One region of the Pseudomonas sp. S34 genome, then DNA from elsewhere that is predicted to be linked to it. Evidence: predicted binding sites of a transcription regulator. Region 1 holds the regulator's gene; the other holds the start of a gene.
What was found. The regulator FliA, encoded in region 1, starts transcription of late flagellar genes. The targets are predictions, from matches to a motif close to CTAAAGTTTNNNNNNNNNNNGCCGNTAA.

Region 1 (13,790 bases):
CGCACGGTAAGCGAGAACGCCACGGCTCTTGCCGTCGAATTGCGAAGGCGTCAGACCGGCGCGGCTGGCATCGCGCAGGCGCGTGTCCACCGGGATATAGCCTTGCCAGATTTCGTCGGGGAATTTGTCGCGCAGCACGCGCAACGTTCCGAGGGACGCCTGGGTGCGACGGTCAAACAGGGTCGGTACGATGGTGAAGGGCAGCGCCTGTTTGCGAGAGCGATTGATCATCGCCAGGGTGTTGACCATGCGCTCAAGGCCTTTGACCGCCAGATGCTCGGTCTGCACCGGGATCACCAGTTGCTGGCTCGCCGCCAAGGCATTGACCATCAGCACGCCGAGCAATGGCGGGCTGTCGATCACGGCGTAATCGAAGTCCTGCCACAGTTGCGCCAGGCTCTTGGCAATCACCAGGCCCAAACCGCTCTGCCCCGGCGACTGGCGCTCAAGGGTGGCCAGTGCGGTGCTGGAGGGCAACAGGGAGATGCGCTCGTCACTGGTCGACAGCAGCAGTTGACCCGGCAGGCCTTGGGGCACGTTGCCCTTGTGCAGGAACAGGTCGTAGCTGCTGTGCTCCAGGGCGTCGGGATCGTAGCCGAAGTAGCTGGTCATGGAGCCGTGGGGGTCGAGATCGACCACGACCACACGCTTGCCCGCCTCCGCCAGTAAACCGGCTAAAGCGATGGAGGAAGTGGTTTTACCGACACCACCCTTTTGATTGGCGACTGCCCAGACTCTCATTCGGATTGTTCCTCCCGGCCGAACGGATCGACCGAGAAATAGCTCAACGTGTTAATGCGGGTGACGGAGAATTGACGGCGTTCTCTCGTACCGGCGACTTGACCGGGGTCGGTGCAGTTTGTGTGCCAGCACGCTTCAAAGCGGCATCCGGTTGCGCATGGGCGGTTCCGGTGCCGGTCAGGCTGCGGCGAACATCGAGGTTGCGCGACACCACCAGCACCACGCGACGGTTGCGGGCGCGGCCTTCGGCGGTGGCGTTGTTGGCCACCGGTTGAAACTCGCCGTAGCCCACCGAAGCCAGGCGACCGGGGTTCACCCCTTGCATCGCCAGCATGCGCACGATGCTCGCCGAGCGTGCCGAGGACAGCTCCCAGTTGGTCGGGTACTGCGCGGTACGGATCGGTTGATCGTCGGTGAAACCTTCGACATGGATCGGGTTGTCGAATGGCTTCAGGATCGCCGCGACCTTGTCGATGATGTTGAACGCGATGTCGCTGGGCATGGCGTCGCCGCTGCCGAACAACAGGCTGGAATTAAGCTCGATCTCGACCCACAACTCATTGCCGCGCACGGTCATCTGGTTGGAGCTGATCAGGTCACCGAACGCCACACTGATGTCGTCGGCGATGCTCTTGAGGGGATCGCTGGTGCCGGAGACGCCGGCATCGACCTGGTCACTGTCCTTGACCAGCGGCTTGGCCGGGGTCACGGTCTTCGGCCGCTCGTCACCGATGGGGATCGGCTTGAGCGAACGGTCGGAGTCGGTAAAGACCCCGATCAATGCCTCGGAAATGACCTTGTACTTGCCTTCGTTGATCGACGAGATGGAGTACATCACCACGAAAAAGGCGAACAGCAAGGTGATGAAGTCGGCATAGGAAACCAGCCAACGTTCATGGTTTACATGCTCTTCATGCTGGCGACGACGTGCCATGAGCTTATTCCCTTAATCCATGAAGCCCTGAAGCTTCAACTCAATGGAGCGAGGGTTTTCACCTTCGGCGATCGACAGGAGCCCTTCCAGCAACATCTCGCGATAACGCGACTGACGTAACGCGATGGATTTGAGTTTGGCGGCAATCGGCAGCAGCACCAGGTTGGCACTGGCCACACCGTAGATAGTGGCGACGAACGCCACGGCAATACCGCTGCCCAGTTGCGATGGATCAGCGAGGTTGCCCATGACATGAATCAGGCCCATGACCGCACCGATGATGCCGATGGTCGGCGCGTAACCGCCCATGCTTTCGAAGACTTTGGCCGCTTCGATGTCGCGGCTTTCCTGGGTGTAGAAGTCCACTTCCAGAATGCTGCGGATGGCTTCCGGCTCGGCGCCATCCACCAGCAGTTGCAGGCCTTTGCGTGCGTAGTTGTCGGGCTCGGCATCGGCGATGCCTTCAAGGCCCAGCAGGCCTTCCTTGCGGGCGGTCAGGCTCCAGTTCACCACGCGGTCGATGCCACCGGCCAGATCGACACGGGGCGGGAACAGGATCCAGGCGAGGATCTGCATGGCGCGCTTGAAGGCACTCATCGGCGATTGCAGTAGCGCGGCGCCAATGGTGCCGCCGAGCACGATCAGCGCTGCCGGGCCGTTGGCCAGGGCGCCGAGGTGACCGCCTTCAAGGTAGTTGCCGCCGATGATCGCGACAAAGGCCATGATGATGCCAATCAGGCTTAGAACATCCATCAGATACAGGCCTCGACCAGGTGCCTGCCAATGTCGTCCAGGCTGTACACCGCGTCGGCGAGCTCGGCTTTGACGATGGCCATCGGCATGCCGTAGATCACGCAACTGGCTTCGTCCTGCGCCCAGATCGAACTGCCGCCCTGCTTGAGCAGGCGCGCGCCTTCGCGACCGTCGGCGCCCATGCCGGTCAGGACCACCGCCAGAACTTTGTCACCGTAGGTCTTGGCTGCCGAACCGAAGGTAATGTCCACGCACGGCTTGTAATTGAGACGTTCGTCACCCGGGAGGATTTTCACCGCGCCGCGGCCGTCGATCATCATCTGCTTGCCACCCGGCGCCAGTAGCGCCAGGCCCGGACGCAGGATATCGCCATCCTCGGCTTCCTTGACGCTGATGCGGCAGAGCTTGTCCAGGCGCTCGGCAAAGGCCTTGGTGAAGGCCGCCGGCATGTGTTGAACCAGCACGATCGGGGCCGGGAAGTTGGCCGGCAATTGGGTCAACACTCGCTGCAGGGCGACCGGGCCGCCGGTGGACGTACCGATGGCCACCAGTTTGAAGGCTTTGCGTTTCGGCGCGGGCGACGACGCAGTGGCCGCATGCGTACGCGCAGGGATCGGTGCCGGACGCACGGGCGCGCTGCTGCCGTAACCGCCGACGCTCGAAGGCGCAGCTGTTGGAGCAGGTGCGGCCACAGGGGCCGGAGCGCTGTAAGTGCTGACGCGACGATTGCTGCGCGAGATGCTCAGGATCTTCTCGCACAACAGTTGCTTGACCTTCTCGGGGTTGCGCGAGATGTCTTCGAAATTCTTCGGCAGGAAGTCCACCGCGCCGGCATCCAGCGCATCGAGGGTGACCCGGGCGCCTTCGTGGGTCAGCGAGGAGAACATCAGGACCGGGGTCGGACAGCGTTGCATGATGTGCCGCACGGCGGTGATGCCGTCCATCATCGGCATCTCGTAGTCCATGGTGATCACATCGGGCTTGAGGGCCAGCGCCTGATCAATCGCCTCTTTGCCGTTGGTCGCCGTGCCGACGACCTGGATATTGGAATCCGCTGAAAGAATTTCCGAGACGCGGCGGCGGAAAAACCCCGAATCGTCCACCACCAGGACTTTGACTGCCATAAACACTCCATTAGATGGAGCGAGGCCAGGCGCCTCGCTCCACCAGAATCAAATACGCCGTGTGGCGTAACGCTTGAGCATGCTCGGAACATCGAGAATCAGCGCGATGCGGCCGTCACCGGTGATGGTGGCGCCGGACATGCCCGGGGTTCCCTGGAGCATTTTGCCCAATGGCTTGATGACTACTTCTTCCTGGCCCACCAGTTGATCGACGACAAAGCCGATCCGCTGCGTGCCCACCGAAAGGATCACCACATGGCCCTCGCGCTGCTCTTCGTGAGCGGCGGAGCTGACCAGCCAGCGTTTGAGATAGAACAATGGCAGCGCCTTGTCCCGCACGATCACCACTTCCTGGCCGTCCACGACGTTGGTGGTCGACAGGTCGAGGTGGAAGATCTCGTTGACGTTCACCAGCGGGAACGCGAACGCCTGGTTACCGAGCATGACCATCAGCGTCGGCATGATCGCCAGGGTCAGCGGCACCTTGATGACGATCTTCGAACCCTGGCCCTTGGCCGAGTAGATGTTGATCGAGCCGTTGAGCTGGGAAATCTTGGTTTTCACCACGTCCATGCCCACGCCACGACCCGATACGTCGGAAATCTCGGTCTTGGTCGAGAAACCCGGGGCGAAGATCAGGTTGTAGCATTCGGTGTCGCTCAGGCGATCGGCGGCATCCTTGTCCATCACACCGCGTTTTACCGCGATGGAACGCAGCACGTTCGGGTCCATGCCCTTGCCGTCGTCGGAGATCGACAGCAGGATGTGGTCGCCTTCCTGCTCCGCCGCCAGGATCACCTTGCCACCCCGGGCCTTGCCCGAGGCTTCACGCTCTTCCGGTGACTCGATGCCGTGGTCAACCGCGTTGCGCACCAAGTGGACCAGCGGGTCGGCCAGGGCCTCGACGAGGTTCTTGTCGAGGTCGGTTTCTTCGCCGACCAGCTCCAGGTTGATCTCTTTCTTGAGCTGGCGGGCCAGGTCGCGAACCAGGCGCGGGAAGCGCCCGAAGACTTTCTTGATCGGTTGCATCCGGGTCTTCATGACCGCGGTTTGCAAGTCGGCGGTGACCACGTCGAGGTTCGACACGGCCTTGGACATGGCTTCGTCGCCGCTGTTGAGGCCCAGGCGGACCAGGCGGTTACGCACCAGCACCAACTCGCCGACCATGTTCATGATCTCGTCCAGACGCGCGGTATCGACACGTACCGTGGTCTCGGCTTCGCTCGCCGGCTTTTCCGCCGGTGGCGCGGCCGGGGCACGGGACGATGCCGGTGCAGCAGTTGCCGGGGCCGGCGCTTCGGCTTTTGGCTCGGGGGCCCTGGCCACCGGTTTCGGCGTAGCTGCCTTGGCGGCAGGTGCCGCAACCGAGGCGTTGGCGCCGGTTGCCGTTCCAACCGTCGCGCCCACTTCAGTGAACTTGCCTTTGCCGTGCAATTCGTCGAGCAGCGCTTCGAACTCGTGATCGGAAATCAGATCGCTGCCGGCCGCCACCGCGCTTGGTGCCGCGGGTGCAGGCACAGAAGCAATGGCCGACTCCAGCGCCTCGACAGCAAAATTACCCTTGCCGTGCAGCTGGTCGAGCAGTGCTTCGAATTCGTCGTCAGTAATATCGGAACTGTCGCCAGTCGCTTTCGGGGCTTCTGGCGCAGCCGGTGCCGGGACCACCGCGTCAACGGCGAACTGGCCTTTACCGTGCAGTTGATCGAGCAACGACTCGAACTCGGCATCGGTGATTTCGTCGCTGCCAGCGGCATTGCCGGCAGGCGCTGGAACAGCCGCCGGGGCCTCGGCCTGGGCCTTGACGGCGTTCAGCGAGTCCAGCAGTTGTTCGAATTCATTGTCGGTGATATCGCCCGACTCGCTTTCAGCCACAGGCGCTTCGACCACAGCGACGACAGGTGCGGCAGCCGCCTCGTCAGCCGATTGCGGCTCGGCCAGACGGGCCAGCGCCGCGAGCAGTTCCGGTGTCGCAGCCGTGATCGGGCTGCGTTCGCGGACTTCGCTGAACATGCTGTTCACCGCGTCCAGCGCTTCGAGAACCACGTCCATCAGTTCCGAGTCGACGCGACGCTCACCCTTGCGCAGGATGTCGAACACGTTCTCGGCGATGTGGCAGCACTCCACCAGCTCGTTGAGCTGGAGGAAGCCGGCGCCCCCTTTTACAGTGTGAAAACCGCGAAAAATTGCATTGAGCAAATCCGCATCATCCGGACGGCTTTCCAGCTCGACCAGTTGCTCGGACAGTTGCTCTAGAATCTCGCCGGCCTCAACCAGGAAATCCTGAAGGATCTCTTCATCGGCGCCGAAGCTCATTAAGGGGGTGCTCCTAAAGGTCTAAAAACCTAAAATGCCTAAAATTCTAAAACCCTAGGCTGGATAGCAAATCGTCCACATCGTCCTGACCGGACACAACGTCTTCTCTTTTATCGGCATGAATCTGCGGACCTTCACCCTGAGAGAGATGTTTTTGTGGATCTTTTTCAGCAAGCATCGCTTCACGGTCATGTTCGATGCCCGCAAAGCGGTCCACCTGACTGGCCATCAGCACGAGCTTGAGCAGGTTGCTTTCAACTTCGGTGACCAACTGGGTCACACGCTTGATCACCTGGCCTGTGAGGTCCTGGTAATCCTGGGCGAGCAGGATGTCGTTCAGGTTGCCCGACACCGCGCGATTGTCCGTGCCGCTGCGCGTCAGGAACCCGTCGACCCGTCGGGCCAGTTCACGAAACTCTTCGGCGCCGACTTCGCGACGCATGAAGCGCCCCCAGTCCGCGCTCAACACCTTGGCTTCATCGGCCAGGCCATTGACCAGCGGCGTGGCACTTTCCACCAGATCCATGGTGCGGTTGGCCGCAGCCTCGGTCAGCTTGACCACATACCCCAGGCGCTCGGTGGCGTCGGTGATCTGCGACACTTCTTCGGCCTGCGGCATGTGCGGGTCAATCTGGAAATTGACGATCGCGCTATGCAGTTCGCGGGTGAGCTTGCCCACTTCCTGATACAGGCCGCGGTCACGGGTCTGGTTGAGCTCATGGATCAATTGCACCGCGTCGCCGAACTTGCCTTTTTCAAGGCTCTCGACCAATTCGAGGGCGTGTTTTTTCAGGGTCGATTCAAAATCGCCCAATGAAGTTTCGTTATTGCCCATAGCTCCCCCGTGGCGCACTCATCAACCGATGCGTTCGAAAATCTTCTCGATTTTTTCTTTCAACGCCTGGGCCGTGAAGGGCTTGACCACATAGCCGTTAACGCCGGCCTGGGCCGCTTCGATGATCTGCTCGCGCTTGGCTTCAGCGGTCACCATCAGCACCGGCAGGTGCTTGAGCTTTTCATCGGCACGCACGTGACGCAGCAGATCGATACCGGTCATGCCAGGCATGTTCCAGTCCGTTACCAGAAAGTCGATGCTTCCGCTGTTGAGCACCGGAATGGCGGTAGTGCCATCGTCGGCCTCGACGGTGTTGGTGAACCCAAGGTCACGCAGCAGGTTCTTGATGATCCGCCGCATCGTTGAGAAGTCATCAACGATGAGGATTTTCATGTTCTTGTCCAATTCGACCTCCAAGCAGTCTTAAACGCGCCCAGCACCTGGACACGCCATTTCAATCAATCCGGCAAAGCACTCAATGACTGTCTGGAGCACAACAGATCGCGACCGGCGCAGTTCAACACCACACCGGCCTCGTTCGCAGTGTCCCCACACTGCCTTCAGCGCGCTCGCCACTCCCCCAAACGCCCCCGCAAACGGGCCGCGCACTGGCTGTGTAACTGGCTGACCCGCGATTCGCTGACCCCCAGGACCTCACCGATTTCCTTGAGATTCAACTCTTCGTCGTAGTACAGCGCCAACACCAGTCGCTCACGCTCCGGCAAATTGGCAATCGCATCCGCCAGCGCAGCCTGGAAGCGTTCATCCTCCAGGTCGCGTGACGGCTCGACATGAGCACTCGCGCCATCCTCGTGCAGCCCTTCGTGTTCGCCGTCCTGCAACAGGTCGTCGAAACTGAACAGCCGGCTGCCCAGGGTGTCGTTCAAAATCCCGTAGTAATCGTCGAGACTCAATTGGAGTTCGGCCGCAACTTCGTGATCTTTAGCGTCACGGCCGGTTTTAGCTTCAATCGAGCGAATGGCATCGCTGACCATGCGCGTATTGCGGTGGACTGAACGTGGCGCCCAGTCCCCCTTGCGCACTTCATCGAGCATGGCGCCGCGGATTCGTATGCCCGCGTACGTCTCGAAACTGGCGCCTTTGCCGGCGTCATATTTGGTCGACACTTCAAGCAGGCCAATCATCCCGGCCTGGATCAGGTCTTCGACCTGGACACTGGCCGGCAAACGCGCCAGCAAGTGGTAGGCAATGCGTTTAACCAGCGGCGCGTAACGCTCGATCAGCTCGTACTGCGCATCACGCGCCGATCTCTTGTAGAGGTTGTAGCCGCTGGCTGTCATAGAACAGGTCCTGCTGTCTGCTGCACGAGGCGCTCGACGAAAAACTCCAGGTGCCCGCGCGGGTTGGCAGGCAGCGGCCAGGTATCAACCTTTTGTGCGATTGCCTTGAACGCCAGCGAGCACTTGGAACGCGGGAAGGCCTCGTAGACGGCGCGCTGCTTCTGCACGGCCTTGCGCACGCTTTCGTCGTAGGGCACCGCGCCGACGTATTGTAAGGCGACGTCGAGGAAGCGATCCGTGACCTTGGTCAACTTGGCGAACAGGTTGCGTCCTTCCTGCGGGCTCTGGGCCATGTTGGCCAGGACGCGGAAGCGGTTCATGCCGTAATCGCGGTTCAGCAACTTGATCAAGGCGTAGGCATCGGTGATCGAGGTCGGCTCGTCGCACACCACCAGCAGCACTTCCTGGGCTGCACGGACGAAACTGACTACCGAGTCACCAATGCCCGCAGCGGTGTCGATCACCAGTACGTCGAGGTTGTCGCCGATATCACTGAAGGCCTGGATCAGGCCGGCGTGTTGCGCGGGGCTCAGATGCACCATGCTCTGAGTGCCGGATGCGGCCGGAACGATACGGATGCCGCCGGGCCCCTGCAGCAATACATCGCGCAGTTCGCAGCGGCCTTCGATCACGTCGGCCAGGGTACGTTTGGGTGTCAGGCCCAGCAGAACGTCGACGTTCGCCAGCCCCAGGTCGGCGTCCAACAGCATGACGCGCCGGCCAAGTTCGGCCAAAGCCAGGGACAAGTTCACTGACACATTAGTTTTCCCGACGCCACCTTTGCCGCCGGTCACCGCGATCACCTGTACGGGATGCATGCTGCCCATGTTATTTCTTTACCTTGTCTTGCATAGACGGAGGCCACATTACTGGCTGCGCGTTCACAAACGGAACAATGCATGGCAGACCATCGATGTAGGTATAAAAACTGTTCATTTTTACCTCAGCCAACCTGCTTGGTCGGGCTGTGGTAGATGTCAGCGAACATGTCAGCCATGGCTTCTTCGCTGGGTTCTTCCTGCATTTGCACACTCACGGCGCGGCTGACCAATTGATGACGGCGCGGCAGATGCAAATCATCCGGGATCCGCGGGCCATCGGTCAGGTAAGCCACCGGCAGTTCATGACTGATGGCAAGGCTCAACACCTCGCCCAGACTAGCCGTTTCATCCAGTTTAGTCAGAATGCAGCCGGCGAGCCCGCAGCGCTTGTAACTGTGATAAGCGGCCGTTAGAACCTGTTTCTGGCTGGTGGTTGCCAGAACCAGATAATTTTTTGAACGGATGCCGCGACCGGCCAGACTTTCGAGCTGCATGCGCAGCGCCGGATCGCTGGCCTGCAGGCCCGCGGTATCGATCAGCACCACGCGTTTGCGCAGCAATGGCTCCAGCGCCTGCACCAAGGACTGGCCAGGGTCGACGTGGGTCACCGACACATTGAGAATGCGCCCCAAGGTCTTGAGCTGCTCCTGGGCACCGATGCGGAAGCTGTCCATGCTCACCAGCGCAATGTTCTGCGCGCCGTACTTGAGCACATAACGGGCAGCCAGCTTGGCCAGGGTGGTGGTCTTGCCCATGCCGGCAGGGCCGACCATGGCGATCACGCCGCCCTCTTCCAGCGGCTCGACCTCCGGAGTAACGATCATGCGCGCCAGGTGCGCCAGCAACATGCGCCAGGCCTGACGAGGCTCTTCGATTTCGGTGATCATTGCCAGCAGGTCGCGCGACAGCGGGCCAGACAGGCCGATACGTTGCAGGCGACGCCAGAGGTTGGCCTGGTCCGGACGGCTGCCTTGCAGCTGATTCCAGGCCAGGGAGCCGAGTTGTACTTCCATGAGTTCGCGCAGGCTGTTGAGCTCGAAACGCATCGAGTCGAACGCACGTGGATCCACGCCACCGGACGCTGGCGCAGCGGCCGGCGCGGGGCGACGGGGTTCGGCGTAGGTCGGTTCGATCAGCGGCTCGGCGGCAGTCAACGGCAATCCGGCGAACAGCTGGCGATTGGTTGCATTGTCGCTCTCGCCATCGCCACGCAGGCTCAATTCGGCCTGGGCGGTGACGATCCGCGACTGAGTCTTGCGCAATTCGTCTTCGAGCTCCATGTTCGGAACCCGCGGCGCCAGCGCCGACAACTTGTAGTCCAGCGCAGCCGTCAGTTCGACCCCCCCGGCGATCCGGCGGTTGCCAATGATGGCGGCATCAGCGCCCAGCTCATCGCGAACCAGCTTCATGGCCTGACGCATATCGGCGGCGAAAAAACGCTTAACTTGCATAAACCACTACCTCAGCCGTTGGGCCCTACTGTCGCAACGATGGTCACTTGCTTGTTGTCAGGGATTTCCTGGTAAGCCAACACATGCAAACCCGGGACTGCGAGCCGGCCAAATCGCGAGAGCATCGCGCGAACCGGACCGGCCACCAGCAGAATCACCGGCTGACCTTGCATCTCCTGACGCTGCGCCGCGTCGATCAACGAACGTTGCAGCTTCTCAGCCATGCTTGGCTCCAGCAGAACGCCCTCTTCAGAGCCTTGTCCTGCCTTTTGCAGACTATTGAGCAATATCTGTTCCAACCTTGGCTCCAGCGTGATAACCGGCAGCTCCGACTCAGTGCCTACAATGCTTTGGACGATTGCGCGGGATACGCCAACCCGCACGGCAGCCACCAGCGCGGCGGTATCTTGACTCTTGGCGGCATTGTTGGCGATCGCCTCGGCAATACTGCGGATATCGCGAACAGGCACTTGTTCGGCCAACAGCGCTTGCAACACCTTGAGCAACTGCGACAGCGAAACCACGCCCGGCACCAGCTCCTCGGCCAGTTTCGGCGAGCTTTTGGCCAGCAATTGCATGAGTTGCTGCACTTCTTCGTGACCGATCAGCTCACTGGAATGCTTGTAGAGTATCTGGTTCAAGTGAGTAGCCACTACTGTACTGGCATCGACCACCGTATAACCGAGGGATTGCGCCTGGGCGCGCTGGCTGATTTCGATCCAGACCGCCTCCAGGCCGAAAGCCGGATCTTTGGCGGTAATGCCATTGAGCGTGCCGTAGACCTGCCCCGGGTTGATCGCCAGCTCGCGATCCGGGTAAATCTCCGCCTCGGCCAGGATCACCCCCATGAGGGTCAGGCGATAGGCACTTGGCGCCAGGTCGAGGTTGTCGCGGATATGCACGGTCGGCATCAGGAAGCCGAGATCCTGGGACAGCTTCTTGCGCACGCCCTTGATTCGCGCCAGCAACTGGCCGCCCTGGTTGCGGTCCACCAGCGGAATCAGGCGATAACCCACCTCCAGGCCGATCATGTCGATCGGCGTCACGTCATCCCAGCCAAGCTCCCTGGTTTCCTGGGCGCGGGCAGGCGACGGCAGCAACTCCTGCTGGCGCTTGACCTCTTGCAGGGCGTGAACCTTGGCGACGTTCTGCTTCTTCCAGAACAGGTAAGCGCCACCGGCCGCCAGGGCCGCCATGCTCAGGAACGAGAAGTGCGGCATGCCGGGCACCAGGCCCATGACCGCCATCAAACCGGCTGCCACCGCCAGCGCCTTGGGCGAGGCGAACATCTGGCGATTGATTTGCTTGCCCATGTCTTCCGAACCGGACGCACGGGTCACCATGATTGCCGCTGCTGTCGATAACAACAGTGATGGCAATTGCGCCACCAAACCGTCACCGATGGTCAGCAGCGCATACACCTTGCCAGCGTCGCCGAAGGTCATGCCGTGCTGGAAGATACCGACCGCCATGCCGCCGATCAGGTTGATGAACAGGATCAACAGACCGGCGATGGCGTCACCGCGGACGAATTTGCTGGCACCGTCCATGGAACCGTAGAACTCGGCTTCCTGGGCCACTTCCGAACGACGGGCCTTGGCCTGGGCCTGATCGATCAGGCCGGCGTTGAGGTCGGCGTCGATCGCCATTTGCTTGCCGGGCATCGCATCGAGGGTGAAACGCGCGCTCACCTCGGAAATCCGCCCCGCGCCCTTGGTCACCACGACGAAGTTGATGATCATCAAAATCGCAAAGACCACGATACCGACCACGTAGTTACCGCCGATCACCACCTCGCCGAAGGCCTGGATCACCTTGCCGGCCGCCGCATGACCGTCCTGACCGTGGAGCATCACCACCCGCGTCGAAGCCACGTTCAGCGCCAGGCGAAGTAACGTTGCCACCAGCAGAATGGTCGGAAACACCGCGAAATCCAGCGGTCGCAGAGCGTAGACGCACACCAGCAGCACGACGATGGACAGGGCAATGTTGAAGGTGAAGAACACGTCCAGCAGGAACGGCGGCACCGGCAACATCATCATCGCCAGCATGACCAGCAGCAACAGCGGCACGCCCAGATTGCCTCGACTGAGGTCGGCAACGTTTGTGCGGGCACTGTTGATTAACTGAGAGCGATCCACCGGTTTTCCCCGTTCCTTTAAAGCAAACTTTTGACGCCTGAAGCGGGCGCAGAGCGGCTACTGCAAGAAGCTTTCCAACTTTTGCAAAGGGAGAAATAGAGCGATTTTTCAGGAGGATATGTGTTGCCTGGGCTGACGTCATCGCGGGCAAGCCACGCTCCCACAAGTTATCGCTGAAACTGTGGGAGCGGGCTTGCCCGCGAAGGGGCCATCAGCGACAGCGCGAAACTCAAGAATCGCGGCGCAAATCCGGCGGAATCGGCAAATCATCCTTCAGCGGATCAGGCCGCTTGCCCTTGCCCGCCCGGTACTGTCGAATCTGGTAGACGTAAGCCAACACCTGCGCCACCGCCAGATACAACCCACCCGGGATCTCCTGCTCAAGCTCCGTCGAGTAGTAGATCGACCGCGCCAATGCCGGCGATTCCAGCAACAGAATCTCGTTGGCCGCCGCGATCTCACGGATCTTCAGGGCCAGGAAGTCGCTCCCCTTGGCCAGCAATACCGGCGCATTACCCTTTTCCGGGTCGTACTTGAGGGCTACGGCGTAGTGCGTCGGGTTGGTGATGACCACGTCGGCGTCGGGGATCGCCGCCATCATCCGCCGCTGGGACATTTCGCGCTGGAGCTGGCGAATGCGTTGTTTGACCTCCGGCCGCCCCTCTTGATCCTTGTGCTCGTCACGCACTTCCTGCTTGGTCATTTTGAGTTTCTTGATGCTCTCCCAGAGCTGGATCGGCACATCCACGGCAGCGATGATGATCAATCCGCAAGCCATCCACAGGGAACTCCAACCGACCACTTGCACGCTGTGAATGATCGCGCGGTCCAGCGGTTCGTGAGCGATGCGCAGCAAATCGTCGATGTCCGCCGCCAACACCAGCAGCGCCACGAACAGCACGATGAAAAACTTCGCCAAAGCTTTGAGCAGTTCGGCAATGGCCTTGGTGGAGAACATGCGCTTGAGCCCGGCGCCGGGGTTCATCCGGCTGAACTTGGGCGCCATGGTGCCGGCAGAAAACAGCCAGCCGCCAAGGGAAATCGGGCCGATCAACGCGGCCAGCAGCAAGGTGATCATCACCGGTTGAATCGCCAGCAAGGCAATCTGTCCCGAGTGCAGCAAGTAGGTGCCCATCGAGCGCTGATCCAGCACCACCTCTCGCGACAGGGAAAAGTTCAGGCGCATCAGGTCCATCATTTCCTGGGCCAGCGCCCCACCGAACACCAGCAATGCCCCAGCCCCGGCGAGCATGATTGCCAGGGTATTGAGTTCCTTGGAACGGGCAATCTCACCCTTCTCACGGGCGTCCTTTTTCTTTTTCTCCGTGGGGTCTTCTGTTTTGTCCTGACCGCTTTCGCTCTCAGCCATGACTCAG
Region 2 (5,708 bases), 1.3 Mb from region 1:
CGCCTTCCAGCGGGCCATGGCCGGGCTGGCGGAAGTGGCGGGAAATCCGAACGACAGTTTCTGGACCTGGCGCGACCTGATGTATCGCCTCGTCGGAAAAATCAGCCCGGAACAACTCGGCGTCATCGCCCGTCAGCTGTACATCGAAATGCTCAAGGCCGGTTACACATCGGTGGCGGAATTTCATTACGTACACCATGACATCAGTGGCCAGCCTTACGCGGACCCGGCCGAACTGGCCCTGCGTATCAGCCAGGCTGCAGGTTCCGCGGGTATCGGTCTGACCCTGCTGCCGGTGCTCTACAGCCACTCCGGTTTCGGCGGCCAGACTCCGAACGAAGGTCAGCGTCGCTTCATCAACAGCACCGAAAATTACCTCAAGCTGCAATCGCGACTGCAACCGCTCCTGGCGCAGCAGCCGGCGCAGGCCCTGGGCCTGTGTTTCCACTCGCTGCGCGCGGTCGCGCCGCAACAGATCAGCGAAGTGCTGGCCGCCAGCGACAAACAATGCCCGGTGCACATCCACATCGCCGAGCAGCAGAAAGAAGTCGACGACTGCCTGACCTGGAGCGGTCGTCGTCCGCTGCAATGGCTGTACGAAAACGTCGAAGTCGACCAGCGCTGGTGCCTGGTCCACGCGACCCACGCCAACCCGGAAGAAGTCACGTCGATGGCCAGGAGCCGCGCCATCGCCGGCCTGTGCCTGACCACCGAAGCCAACCTGGGCGACGGGATTTTCCCGGCGGTGGATTTCCTCGCCCAGGGCGGCCGCATGGGCATCGGTTCCGACAGTCACGTGTCATTGAGCGTGGTGGAAGAATTGCGCTGGCTGGAATACGGCCAGCGTCTGCGTGACCAGCGGCGTAATCGTTTGTACGGCGCGGATCAGCCAATGGTCGGCCGCACGCTGTTTGATGCCGCGCTGGATGGTGGTGCCCAGGCGCTGGGGCAGCCGATTGGCGCTCTGGAAGTCGGTAAGCGCGCCGACTGGCTAGTGCTCGATGGCAACGACCCGTATCTGGCAACGGCCAGCGGCGACGGAATTCTCAACCGCTGGTTGTTTGCCGGCGGCGATCGCCAGGTGCGGGATGTGTTGGTCAATGGCCAGTGGGTAGTGCGTGACGGGCAGCATGCCGACGAGGAAGAAAGCAGCCGCGCCTTCACCCAGGTACTGCGCGAACTCCTGGGCTGACACAAAACAAAAATGTGGGAGCGGGCTTGCTCGCGAAGGCGGACTGTCAATCAACATCTCTGTTGAATGTGACACCCTCTTCGCGAGCAAGCCCGCTCCCACATTTGGATATGTGTCGACAGTTAGTTCGAGGTCTCGGCCATCTGCTTTTCCGAGGCCCGCCAGATCAGCCGCGTGGTGTCGTACCCCTGCTGACGTGCCTTGCTCAGCAACTCCTCACGCACCACACCGTTCACGGTCGGCGTGCGCGACAACAGCCACAGATACTTGCGACTCGGGTCGCCGACGATGGCGGTCTTGTAGTCATCGCTGACGTACAGCACCCAGTATTCGCCCTTCGCCGAACCCGGGATCAGCCTGGAAAACCAGGTATCGAACTCGACCCACAGCTTGTCGCTCTTGCCGGGCACCTGTGGATAAGCCGTGCCCTTGACCTCTTCCCATTGCCACTGTGCCGTCAGGCAGCGGTTCAGCACTGCGAGGTTGCCGTCGGGCTTGAGCGTGTAATGGGCTTCGGACTGCGCGCAGTCGCGCTGGAAGTACATCGGCATACGAGCCAGCTCGTACCAGGTGCCCTGGTAGCGCTTGAGGTTGACGCTATTGACCGTCTTGGGGGCCAATGGGTCCTGGCCAGACGTGGCACAGCCGGCCAACACCAGGCCGGCAAAAAGGATGATCAATAACCGCTTCATTATTTTTCTCCCGTGGGCGATCGCCCCGGTTTACTTCAGGCCTTGGCCGGAAAACATCAGCACTTTGTCACCGGCGAACTGCACGCTGATAAAGCTGTTCTTGTCGCCCCAGGTGCAGCTGGACATGCCGAGCGCGCCTGAACAATCGGCGGGTTTGCCCAACAGGGTCTCCACATCGGCCTTGGCCATGCCGGCGGAGAGCTTCGAGTAGTTTTCCTGATTGACCTTGCTGCAGGCAGCGAGCAATACGCAGAATGAAAGCAGGGCGATGGAACGCAACGACATGGTGAAACTCCGGGGGCGTAGGGGATTGGCATGGCTGCCAAGCTGAAGCTTAGAAGAGAAAACCCCTGTCAGGTTCCCTGCCCGACAGGCTATTTATCGGGCCACTCGTCTGCCTTTTGCCGAAAATCAGCCACTTTGCCTGTTTACCGGGTATTTCGTCGTTTTTCAGAGAATTCGCCTAATCTTTGGCGCCGTTCAGTCGACATAAATGCAACGCAAAGCCACGTCAGTGGCATTTGCTCCCTCATTTTGTAGAACAGCCCCTCTGCGGTAGCTCATCCATGACCAGAAACATGAAGTTCAGCCACAAGATTTTGCTGGCTGCCGCCCTCGTGGTGGCCGTCGCATTCGCTTGTTTCATCCTGTTCAACGACTATCGCCAACGCGAAACCTTGCGCAACAGTACCGAAGCCTCGATGCAGGAGCTCGGCAGCCTGACCACCAGCAACATCCAGACCTGGCTGGAAAGCCGCATGCAATTGCTGCAGTCGATGGCCCAACAGATCAACGCCGACGGCAATGCTCCCGCTGGCCTGAAACGAATCATCGACCTGCCCGCCTACACCGGTAACTTCCAGCTGAGTTACTTCGGTGGCGCCGACGGCGTGATGTTCTCGGTCCCGGCGGGCAACCGCGCGGCGGACTACGATCCGCGCGCCCGTGGCTGGTACAAGGCGGCCAATAGTGCGCAACAGACCATCGTCACCGAACCCTACATCGCCGCCTCCTCTGGCAAGCTGGTGATCACAGTCGCCACCCCGGTGCAGCACCTGGGCCAGATGATCGGTGTCGCCGGCGCCGACATCGACCTGTCCAGCGTCAGCGCGATCATCAACTCGCTGAACTTCGGCGGTCACGGCCATGCGTTCATCGTCGGTGCCGACGGCAAGATCCTGATTCACCCGGACAGCAAGCTGGTACTCAAGAACCTGACCGAGGCCTACCCCAACGGCGCGCCGAAAGTCAGCCCGGGCATGAAGGAAATCGAGATCGACGGCAAGCGCCAGTTCATCTCATTCACCCACGTCAACGGCGTGCCATCGGCGGACTGGTACGTAGCGCTGGTACTCGACCAGGAAACCGCGTTCTCGATGCTCAGCGAATTCCGCACCTCGGCGATCATCGCCATGGTCATTGCGGTGGTGATCATCTTCGCCCTGCTGGGCATGCTGATCAGCCTGTTGATGCAACCGTTGCTGACCATGGGTCGCGCCATGCATGACATCGCCGAAGGCGAAGGTGACTTGACCAAGCGCCTGACCATTCACGGCCACGACGAATTCGGCGCGCTGGGGCTGTCGTTCAACCGTTTCGTCGAGCGCATCCATACCTCGATCATCGAAGTATCCTCGGCCACCGGCCAAGTCAACGAAGTGGCGCTGCGGGTAGTCGCCGCCTCGAACTCGTCGATGTTCAACTCCGACCAGCAAGCCTCGCGCACCAGCAGCGTGGCCGCGGCGATCAACCAGCTCGGTGCCGCCGCCCAGGAAATCGCCCAGAACGCCGCCCTCGCCTCGCAACATTCCAGCGATGCCCGCAGCCTGGCCGAAGACGGTCAACAGGTGGTGGATAAAACCATCGCGGCGATGCAGCAACTGTCGGCCAAGATCAGCGACTCGTGCGGCAACATCGAGACCCTCAACAGCAACACGGTCAACATCGGGCAGATCCTGGAAGTGATCACCAGCATCTCCCAGCAGACCAACTTGCTGGCACTCAACGCCGCCATTGAAGCGGCCCGTGCCGGCGAGGCCGGTCGTGGTTTTGCCGTGGTGGCCGATGAGGTGCGCAACCTCGCTCACCGCACCCAGGACTCGGCGCAGCAAGTGCAGACGATGATCGAAGAGCTGCAAGTCGGTGCCCGGGCAGCGGTGGGCATCATGACCGACAGCCAGCGCCAGAGCGAAAGCAGCGTCGGCATCGCCAACCAGGCGGGCGAACGCTTGGGCAGCGTGACCCAGCGCATCGGGGAGATCGATGGCATGAACCAGTCGGTGGCCACCGCGACCGAGGAACAGACCGCCGTGGTGGAGTCGATCAACGTCGACATCACCGAAATCAACACGCTGAATCAGGAAGGTGTGGAGAACCTGCAGTCGACCTTGCGTGCGTGTGCCGATCTAGAGCAGCAGGCGGCGCGGTTGAAGCAATTGGTTGGTAGCTTCAGGATTTGAGGTGATGTAGCGGGCCTCTTCGCGAGCAAGCCCGCTCCCACAGTGGATCTGTGTCGTTCACGAATCCCTTGTGGGAGCGGGCTTGCTCGCGAAGACGGAATCAGCCGCAAAGAAGAGCTAGAAGCTTGATCCAGGCTTCGACAGAAACGCCAACTCCTCAGCCGTAGACTCCCGCCCCAACACCGCATTGCGATGGGGAAACCGCCCAAACTGCGCAATTACCCTCTGATGCCGTTCGGCGTAATCCAGGTAATCGGCAAACAGCGTTCGGTCACCTTCAGGCTGCTGCGCCACCAGTTCGATATAGCGCGAGACACCTTCGTTTTGCACCGCGAGGTTTTCGCTGTGCTCGAACACCAGATAGATGAACACCCGCTGAATCGGCTGCAACTGGCGATCGAAATCCGCCGCAATACCTTGGGCTACCAATTTCTGTGCGCGGGAATCGCCGGAGAATGCTTTGGGAGTATCGCGAAAGATCATTCGCGGGATTTGATCGAGCAACAGCACCAGGGCCAGCCAACCTTCTGGACATTGCATCCACTCGGTCAATCCGCCGGCCAGTGCCTGCTCGGCCTGGCCCCCGAAACGCTCACGCGCTTCGAGGTCCTGGCTGTCGCGCTTGCCAAACCACAACTTGCCCTTCTGCGCCGCCACTTCCTTCGCTGACCCGAAACTTCCGAACCACCAATCAAGCAACGGCTGCCAGGGCGCGGTCATGGTTTATTCCTTGTGGTAAGCCGTGACGCGGGCAACTTCTTCTTTCGAACCGAGGAACACCGCAACACGCTGGTGCAGGCCTTCCGGCTGGATGTCGAGGATGCGCTGGTGGCCGTCGGTGGACGCGCCGCCTGCCTGTTCCACCAGGAACGACATCGGGTTGGCTTCGTACATCAGGCGCAGTTTGCCCGGCTTCGACGGCTCGCGGCTGTCGCGTGGGTACATGAACAGACCGCCACGGGTCAGGATGCGGTGCACGTCAGCCACCATCGCGGCAACCCAGCGCATGTTGTAGTTCTTTTTCAGCGGGCCTTCATCGCCGGCCAGCAATTCGCTGACGTAGCGCTGTACCGGTGCTTCCCAGTGACGCTGGTTGGAAGCGTTGATGGCGAATTCCTGGGTGGTTTCAGGAATGGTGATGTTTTCGTGGGTCAGTACGAAACTGCCCATCTCACGGTCCAGGGTGAAACCTTTCACGCCGTCGCCCAGGGTCAGGATCAGCATGGTCTGCGGGCCGTAGATCGCGTAACCGGCGGCCACTTGCTGGGTGCCTGGCTGCAGGAAAGCCTTCTCATTCAAGGGCTCGTTCTGGCTCAGGTATTCGTTCGGGCAACGCAGTACCGAGAAAATGGTGCCGACCGGGGC

Region 2: PspS34_RS01595 (methyl-accepting chemotaxis protein) is a predicted target of FliA. The motif match lies at 2,348-2,375, and genes of this name have one in related genera.

The regions. Positions count from the first base shown of each region.
Region 1 is NZ_CP019398.1:1,689,841-1,703,630, reverse strand. It holds gene PspS34_RS07475 (ParA family protein) at 1-741, opposite strand, end outside; gene motD (flagellar motor protein MotD) at 785-1,675, opposite strand; gene PspS34_RS07465 (flagellar motor protein) at 1,688-2,428, opposite strand; gene PspS34_RS07460 (chemotaxis response regulator protein-glutamate methylesterase) at 2,428-3,552, opposite strand; gene PspS34_RS07455 (chemotaxis protein CheA) at 3,601-5,865, opposite strand; gene PspS34_RS07450 (protein phosphatase CheZ) at 5,912-6,700, opposite strand; gene PspS34_RS07445 (chemotaxis response regulator CheY) at 6,722-7,093, opposite strand; gene fliA (RNA polymerase sigma factor FliA) at 7,261-8,001, opposite strand; gene fleN (flagellar synthesis regulator FleN) at 7,998-8,828, opposite strand; gene flhF (flagellar biosynthesis protein FlhF) at 8,945-10,273, opposite strand; gene flhA (flagellar biosynthesis protein FlhA) at 10,285-12,414, opposite strand; gene flhB (flagellar biosynthesis protein FlhB) at 12,644-13,783, opposite strand; gene fliR (flagellar biosynthetic protein FliR) at 13,787-13,790, opposite strand, start outside.
Region 2 is NZ_CP019398.1:361,725-367,432, reverse strand. It holds gene PspS34_RS01610 (formimidoylglutamate deiminase) at 1-1,192, shown strand, start outside; gene PspS34_RS01605 (lipocalin family protein) at 1,315-1,884, opposite strand; gene PspS34_RS01600 (hypothetical protein) at 1,915-2,169, opposite strand; gene PspS34_RS01595 (methyl-accepting chemotaxis protein) at 2,451-4,343, shown strand; gene PspS34_RS01590 (DUF924 family protein) at 4,461-5,063, opposite strand; gene PspS34_RS01585 (class 1 fructose-bisphosphatase) at 5,067-5,708, opposite strand, start outside.